Regions from separate parts of the Bradyrhizobium sp. ISRA464 genome, predicted to be linked through region 2. Evidence: predicted binding sites of a transcription regulator. Region 2 holds the regulator's gene; the other holds the start of a gene.

Region 1 (4,209 bases), 820 kb from region 2:
CCGCTTGAGCAGCGGCGTCAGCGTGCCCGAGTCCAGGAACAGCCGCTGGCCGATATTCTTGAGCGGGACGCCGTCGCGCTCCCACAGCGTCAGCATGACGAGATATTGCGGATAGGTCAGGCCAAGCTTGTCGAGCAGCGGCTTGTAGACGCGGTTGAAGGCGTGCGCGGTCGAATAGACCGCAAAGCAGATCTGGTTGTCGAGCCGCAGCGCCTGATCGGCCGCCGTCTGTTTCCTGGCCATGAATCCCGTCAGACTTGTCACATGCCGGCGTCATTGTGGCTCCACGTGACCCGGGATTCAATTGCGAACAATTAAATGTGAGGCCGCACAATTTATATTGCACACAATATAATTTCACGCAATCTATTGATCATCGAATTCAAACCCAAGGGAGACCACGATGTCTGTGAACGTGCTCTACAAGACCAGCGCCAAGGCAACCGGCGGCCGCGACGGCCATGCGGCGACCCTCGACGGGGCGCTCGACGTCAAGCTCACGACCCCCAAGGAGCTCGGTGGCGGCGGTGGCGCCGGCAACAACCCGGAGCAGCTGTTCGCGGCCGGCTATGCCGCCTGCTTCATCGGCGCCATGAAGTTCGTGGCCTCCCAGGGCGGCCCGAAGGTTCCCGCCGACGCCTCGGTGACCTCGACGGTTGGCATCGGCCCGCGTTCGGCCGGCGGCTTCGGCCTCACCGTCGACCTCGCGGTCTCGCTGCCCGGTGTGCCGCGCGCGGAGGCCGAGGCGCTGGTCGAGAAAGCGCATCAGGTGTGCCCCTATTCCAACGCGACCCGCGGCAATGTCGACGTCAAGCTGACCGTCGTCTAATTCGTCTCCGCGAATGGTCCGCCACGCGTGGCGGGCCATTCGTTCCCGCCTACCCGAAGCAGGCTTCGGTTCGCTTGGCGAACATGAGAACGGCCCGCTGCATGGGCCTGCGCACGCGAGGGCATTGCTGCGGCGCCTGAAGACCGTTAGCTCTGGGACCCTGCTTCCGATCCCACCTGAGCGAAGGTTGCTTCCATGAATACCCCTGCGCCAACAGGCGCGATGACCGGACTGCGCGTGATCGATCTGACGCGCGTGCTCGGCGGCCCCTATTGCACGCAAATCCTTGCCGACCACGGCGCCGACGTGATCAAGGTCGAGCCGCCTGCGGGCGACGAAGTCCGCGACTGGGGCCCTCCCTTCCATGAGGAGGACGCGGCCTATTTCGTCGGCATCAACCGCAACAAGCGCTCGATCGGCCTCGACCTCGCCTCCGAGGGCGGGCGCGCGGTGCTGATGAAGATGCTCGAGACCGCCGACGTGCTGATCGAGAATTTCAAGCCGGGCACGCTCGACAAATGGGGCATCGGCAACGACGTGCTGCGCGCGAAGTTTCCGCGCCTCGTGCATTGCCGCATCTGCGGCTTCGGCGCCGACGGCCCGCGCGGCGGCAATCCAGGCTATGACGCGATCATCCAGGCGATGACCGGCATGATCGCGGCCACCGGCTCGCCCGAGAGCGGACCGATGCGCATCGGCGTGCCGCTGGTCGACATCACCACCGGGCTCTATGCCGCGATCGGCATCCTGATGGCGCTGTCGGAGCGGCAACGCTCGGGCCTCGGCCAGTTTCTCGAGACCACGCTGTACGAGACCGGCCTTGCGATCATGCATCCGCACACCGCGAACTATTTCATGCATGGCAAGCCGCCGTCGCTCACCGGCAACGAGCATCCGAACCTGGTGCCCTACGCGATCTTCCCGACCAAGACCGACAACATCTTCATCGGCGTCGGCAATGACGGGACGTTCCGCAAGCTCGCCCGGGAGATCGGCAAGCCAGAGCTCGGCACCGATCCGCGCTTTGCCCGCAACAAGGACCGCATCGCCAATCGCGATGCGCTGCGCGAAGAGCTGGCCGCGGTGTTCAGCCAGCACGAGGCCGAGCCGCTGTGCAACCGGCTGCTCGCCGCCGGCCTGCCGGCCGGGCCGGTGCAGAAGATCGACCAGGCGCTGACCAACCCGCACACGATCTACCGCGGCGATATCATCGAGAAGGATTGGTACAAGGGCGTCGCCTCTCCGATCCGGCTCGATCGCACCAAGCCGAACCTGCGGCGCACGCCGCCGAAGTTCAGCCAGCACGCCGCGGAAGTGCTGGGTGAGTTCGGCTACTCAAAGGACGAGATCAACGCCCTGGTCGACAAGGGCGTGGTCTGCGGCCCCGAGCGCAAGCGCTAACCAGCGCCGATGATCCTGATTTGAATCGGTCTAGCCGCGAGCTCTTCACCTCTTCCCAGCGGGGAGAGGTCGATTTGCGTAGCAAATCGGGGTGAGGGGTTCAGGTCCCACGAGAGAGCTTAACCCCTCACCCGCGCCTTCGGCGCGACCTCTCCCTATGGGAGAGGTTTTGCACTGCCATTGCAGCAACAACTCAACCAAATCTCACCATGTTCTAGACACCACTAACCCCCCGGATGCGGTGCAATGTCACGCCTGACGTTGCAGTGCGCACGGGCGCGTCCGCGGCATCCGCCTTTTTTACCGCTTCCCTTCGCGCTGGCTTCCCCCGTACGATGGCCTTCGTTTATACGGTCATTTGAACGTCATCCGGCGCTGCTAACGCGCGTAACGAAAGATGACGGTCCAACCGGGAGGGGTTTTGATGCTTTTTCGACGATTCGGTGCTCCTGCGGCGGTGGCGACTGCCACGCTTGCATTCTCGTCACCTGCGCTTGCGGTGACCGAGATTCAGTGGTGGCACGCGATGACCGGCCCAAACAACGACGTCGTGGTCAAGCTTGCCAACGACTTCAATTCATCCCAGCACGACTACAAGATCGTCCCGACCTTCAAGGGCAGCTACGCCGACACGCTGAACGCGGGCATCGCGGCGTTTCGCGCCGGCAATGCACCGGGCATCATGCAGGTGTTCGAGGTCGGCACCGCGACCATGATGGCCGCGAAGGGCGCGATCAAGCCGGTCTCCGAGCTGATGAAGGAGCAAGGCGAGAAGTTCGACCCGCAGTCCTACCTGCCGGCGATCACGGGATATTACTCGACCTCCAAGGGCGACATGCTGTCGTTCCCGTTCAACTCGTCGAGCATGGTGATGTGGGTCAATCTCGACGCCTTGAAGAAGGCCGGCATCGACGCGCCGCCGACGACCTGGCCTGAGGTCTTCGCCGACGCCAAGAAGCTGCACGCGACGAGCCCGACCTGCGGCTTCTCCTCGAGCTGGATCACGTGGGGCCTGATCGAGCAGTTCTCCGCCTGGCACAACCTGCCGATCGGCACGAAGGCCAACGGGCTCGACGGCTTCGATACGGTGCTCGAGTTCAACAATCCGATGGAAATCAAGCTGCTCGAAAACCTTGTCGAGCTGCAGAAGGACAAGAGCTACGACTATTCGGGCCGCACCAATACCGGTGAGGGACGATTCACGTCCGGCGAATGTCCGTTGTACATGACGTCCTCGGCCTTCTATCCGAACGTCAAGGCGAACGCGAAGTTCAACTACACGGCGGTGCCGATGCCGTATTTCCCGGAGGTGAAGGGAGCGCCGCAGAACTCGATCATCGGCGGAGCTTCGCTGTGGGTGATGGCCGGCAAGTCGGCCGAGGAGTACAAGGGAATTGCGAAATTCTTCACCTTCCTCTCGGATACCGACCGCCAAGTCTACCTGCACGAGGTTTCCGGCTATCTGCCCATTACGAAGGCGGCCTACGACAAGACCAAGGCGTCTGGCTTCTACGACAAGAACCCGATCCTCGAAGTGCCGCTGAAGGAGCTGACCAACAAGCCGCCGACGGAGAACTCCCGCGGCCTGCGCTTCGGCGGCATGGTCCAGATGCGCGACGTCTGGTCTGAAGAGATCGAAGCAGCGCTCGCCGGCAAGAAGTCGGCCAAGGAGGCGCTTGACGCTGCGGTCTCGCGCGGCAACCAGATGCTGCGCCAGTTCGAGCGGACCGCGGCCAAGTAAGGTCGCTCACATCGTGGCTGCGGGATCAGCGACCGCAGCCACGATGTCACGAAAGGGGGCGGGAGCTTCATGGAGAACCGGGCAATCTTCTCAGGCAAGCTGCTCGCCTGCCTCCTGGTTTTGCCGCAGCTTGCGATCTCCCTGATCTTTTTCTACTGGCCGGCAGCGCAGGCGCTCTGGCAATCCTTTCTCGTGCAGGACGCGTTCGGACTCTCGACCGAGTTCGTCTGGTTCGAGA
Region 2 (4,209 bases):
GCGGCGCCGGCCGAGAGCATGTTGCGCAGCTCGGCGAGCGGCAATTCGTTAATGTCGAGGAAGTGGCGGACAGGCTTGCTCATCATCCTGCCGCCTTCTTCGGCTGTGCGGTCGCCAGCGCGGCACAGGCGCGCTCAAGGCTTCCGATCGCCTGGTCGATTTCGGCCTCGGTGACGATCAGGGGCGCCAGGAACCGGACGACGTTGTCGCCGGCGCCGACGGTGAGCAGCTTCTGCTCACGCAGCGCGGTGACGAGATCGCCCGAGGGCACCACGGCCTTGACGCCGATCAACAGGCCTTCGCCGCGCACGTCCGAAATCACGCCGGGATAGCGGTCGACGGCCGAGGCGAGCTTCTGCTTGAGCAGCAACGACATCTTCTGCACGTGATCGAAGAAGCCAGGCTTGAGCATGACGTCGAGCACGGCATTGGCCGCCGCCACCGCCAGCGGATTGCCGCCGAAGGTCGAGCCGTGCGAACCCGGCGCCATGCCAGCCGCGGCCTTTGCGCTCGCCAGCACGGCGCCGATTGGGAAGCCGCCGCCGAGCGCCTTCGCAAGCGACATCACGTCGGGCGTCACGCCGACGCGCTTGTAGGCGAACAGTTCGCCGGTGCGGCCCATGCCGGTCTGCACCTCGTCGAACGCAAGCAACAGGCCGTGCTCGTCGCAGAGCTGGCGCAACGCCTTGAAGAAGGCTTGCGGCGCCGAACGCACGCCGCCCTCGCCCTGCACCGGCTCGATCAGGATGCCGGCGGTGTGCGGCCCGATCGCCTTCTTCACCGCCTCGATGTCGCCGTGCGGAACCTGGTCGAAACCATCCATCGGCGGGCCGAAGCCCTCGAGATATTTGGCGGAACCGGTGGCGGCCAGCGTTCCGAGCGTGCGGCCATGGAACGCGCCCTCGAAGGTGATGATGCGGTAGCGCTCGGGATGCCCCTTGGAGAAGTGATAGTGGCGGACCAGCTTGATCACGCCTTCCATCGCTTCCGCGCCGGAATTGCAGAAGAACACGTAGTCGGCAAAGCTCTGCTCGCACAGCCGCGCGGCGAGCACCTCGCCGTCCGGGCTCTTGAACAGGTTCGACATGTGCCAGAGCTTGGTCGCCTGTTCCTGCAGCGCCTTGACCAGATGCGGATGCGCGTGCCCGAGCGCGTTGACCGCGACACCCGACGTGAAATCGAGGTAGCGGTCGCCGTTGGTTGCGATGAGCCAGGCGCCCTCGCCGCGTTCGAAGCCGAGATCGACCCTGGCGAAGACGGGAAGCAGATGCGACGTGGCGCTATTGGTCATGGCAATCACTGACGGGTTTGAGGCCGACAATTGCCGCGTGCCTTGACGCCAGCGCAGCAACGGCCAGCTTCGGAAAACAAAACGTGCCGCCTTTTCGGGCGGCACGTGGCGAACATTGTATGCTGCGGGCAGTCGCTGTCAATCGCCACGAAGTGACCTTCCTGCAATGCGAAACGCGCGCGATCCGGTGCATTCCGGTGAGGTGGAAAAGCCTCATTGCAATGCATAAGTGTGGGAACATGTGGACGCGTTGCCGCGGACTCTTGCGCCAGAGTCACGCCATATTGTAGCGTTTGGCCTGTCGGATACGACATCTCGTGCGGCAGTATTGGACCCTCTAAGTAGCTTTCGTTCTGCGTACACGTTCGGGCGCGAAACCGCGTCCGGCGAGGGCTAAGGGATTCTGACCGCAGGGATATTTGTCAGATTTGGCTCGCAGCGCCGCTCCAATGTCTGGCCGGCGCAAGGCGAAGGGAAGAATGCGATGACGGTATTGACCTGGTCCGATGATCGCGTCGAGCAGCTGAAGAAGCTCTGGGAGGCGGGCCTGTCGGCCAGCCAGATTGCGGCGGAACTCGGCAATGTGACGCGAAACGCCGTGATCGGCAAAGTGCATCGGCTTGGCCTGTCCGGCCGTGCCAAGGCCCCCTCCACGGCTGCCCCGCGGCAGCGCAAGGCCCGTCCCGCCCAACACATGATGCGGGTGGCGCGCCCGGTCTCGCGCGGCAACACCGCGCTCGCGCACGCCTTCGAGGTCGAGCTGGAGCCGGATCCGGTCGCCTATGACAATGTGGTGCCGATGAGCCAGCGGCTGTCGCTGCTCGAGCTGAGCGAGGCCACGTGTCACTGGCCGGTCGGCGACCCCTCGAGCCCCGAATTCTTCTTCTGCGGCGGCAAGGCGCTCACCGGCCTGCCCTATTGCGCGCATCACTCGCGTGTCGCCTACCAGCCGGCCGCCGATCGGCGCCGCCCGGCCAACAAACCGCCGACACGGTAAACACAGCTCATAAAACGAAATCCCCGCGCAAGCGGGGATTTTTTATGCCTGCAGAGTCTGGTGATGTGTCCCGGCAGGCGCCGCGACGACACTCACGCTTACTGCTGCGGCTCGGCCTTGGCGAAGCGGTCGTCCAGCGCATAGCCGGCGCCGCGCACGGTGCGGATCGGATCCTGCTCGCGGCCGGGATTGAGCAGCTTGCGCAGCCGGCCGATATGCACGTCGACGGTCCGCTCGTCGATATAGATGTCGCGGCCCCAGACGCTGTCGAGCAGCTGCTCGCGGCTGAACACGCGGCCGGGATGCTCGAGGAAGAACTCGAGCAGGCGATACTCGGTCGGCCCGAGATCGATCGGACGGCCCGAGCGCGCCACGCGGCGCTTCTCGCGGTCGAGTTCGATGTCGCCATAGGTCAGCACGGTCGCGAGCCGCTCGGGGCTCGCGCGGCGCAACAGGCCCTTCACGCGCGCCAGCAGCTCCGGCACCGAGAACGGCTTGACGATGTAATCGTCGGCGCCGGTGGCGAGACCGCGCACCCGCTCGCTCTCCTCGCCGCGCGCGGTCAGCATGATGATCGGAAGCTGCTTGGTCTCGGGGCGCGCGCGCAGGCGGCGGCACAATTCGATGCCGGAAAGGCCCGGCAGCATCCAGTCAAGCACCACGAGATCGGGAATACGCTCCTTCAGCCTTGTGTCGGCATCGTCGCCGCGCCCGACCGTTTCGACGTCGTAGCCTTCCGCGTCGAGGTTGTAGCGCAACAACGTCGTCAGCGCTTCCTCGTCTTCGACTACCAGAATGCGTGCGCTCATCGGTCTATGTTCTTTCTCTGTGTTGATCCGTTGCCCGGACGCGAACCAAGCACCTCAGCTAGCCGTTGCCCGGCACCGTCGTGGCAAAGGTGGTCATGTCGCCCTTCGGTCGCTTGTCGGTGATCTGCTGGCCTTCGATCATGTAGAACACGGTTTCGGCGATATTGGTGGCGTGGTCGCCGATGCGTTCGATGTTCTTGGCACAGAACATCAGATGGATGCAGAACGAGATGTTGCGCGGGTCCTCCATCATGTAGGTGAGCAGTTCGCGGAACAGCGAGGTGCAGATCGCGTCGACCTCCTCGTCGCCTTTCCAGACGGTCATCGCAGCCGGCAGGTCGTGTGCGGCGTAGGCGTCGAGCACCGACTTGACCTGCGACAGCACGAGGTCGGTCATGTGCTCGAGGCCGCGGATCAGCTTCAGCGGCTGGAAATCGCTCTCCAGCGCCGCGACGCGCTTGCCCATGTTCTTGGCGAGGTCACCGATCCGCTCGAGATCCGTGGCCACCCGCATCGCGCCGACGATCTCGCGCAGGTCGATCGCCATCGGCTGGCGGCGCGCGATCGTCAGCACCGCGCGCTCCTCGATGATGCGCTGCAGACCGTCGATCTCGACGTCGGCGGCGACGACGCGCTTGCCGAGCGCGACGTCGCGGCGGATCAGCGCGTCGACGGACTCGGTGATCATGCGCTCGGCGAGGCCGCCCATCTCGGCGACCAGGCGGGTGAGTTCCTGCAGATCGCTGTCGAATGCCTTGGCGGTATGTTCAGAAGCCATCGCGTGTCTCCTCAGCCGAACCGGCCGGTGATGTAGTCCTGGGTGCGTCGATCGCTCGGCGAGGTGAAGATCTTGTTGGTGTCGTCGAACTCGATCAGTTCGCCAAGATACATGAAGGCGGTCTTGTCGGACACGCGCGCCGCCTGCTGCATGTTGTGGGTGACGATCGCGATCGTGTAGTCCTCGGACAATTCCTGGATCAGCTCCTCGACCTTGGCGGTCGAGATCGGGTCGAGCGCCGAGCACGGCTCGTCGAACAGGATCACCTCGGGCCGCACCGCGACCGTGCGGGCGATGCACAGGCGCTGCTGCTGTCCGCCCGAGAGCGAGAGGC

Evidence for each region. The regulator PhoB, encoded in region 2, activates phosphate uptake and scavenging genes when phosphate is short. The targets are predictions, from matches to a motif close to TGTCATNNANCTGTCAT.
Region 1: the regulator PhoB is predicted to act here: its motif matches at 2,583-2,599, upstream of ugpB (sn-glycerol-3-phosphate ABC transporter substrate-binding protein UgpB).

What each region holds. Positions count from the first base shown of each region.
Region 1 covers NZ_CP094526.1:107,188-111,396, forward strand. The annotation lists gene MTX19_RS00470 (MarR family transcriptional regulator) at 1-243, opposite strand, end outside; gene MTX19_RS00475 (organic hydroperoxide resistance protein) at 404-829, shown strand; gene MTX19_RS00480 (CaiB/BaiF CoA-transferase family protein) at 1,025-2,230, shown strand; gene ugpB (sn-glycerol-3-phosphate ABC transporter substrate-binding protein UgpB) at 2,655-3,971, shown strand; gene ugpA (sn-glycerol-3-phosphate ABC transporter permease UgpA) at 4,041-4,209, shown strand, end outside.
Region 2 covers NZ_CP094526.1:931,529-935,737, reverse strand. The annotation lists gene argF (ornithine carbamoyltransferase) at 1-83, opposite strand, end outside; gene MTX19_RS04345 (aspartate aminotransferase family protein) at 83-1,291, opposite strand; gene MTX19_RS04340 (GcrA family cell cycle regulator) at 1,776-2,288, shown strand; gene phoB (phosphate regulon transcriptional regulator PhoB) at 2,387-3,097, opposite strand; gene phoU (phosphate signaling complex protein PhoU) at 3,156-3,875, opposite strand; gene pstB (phosphate ABC transporter ATP-binding protein PstB) at 3,887-4,209, opposite strand, start outside.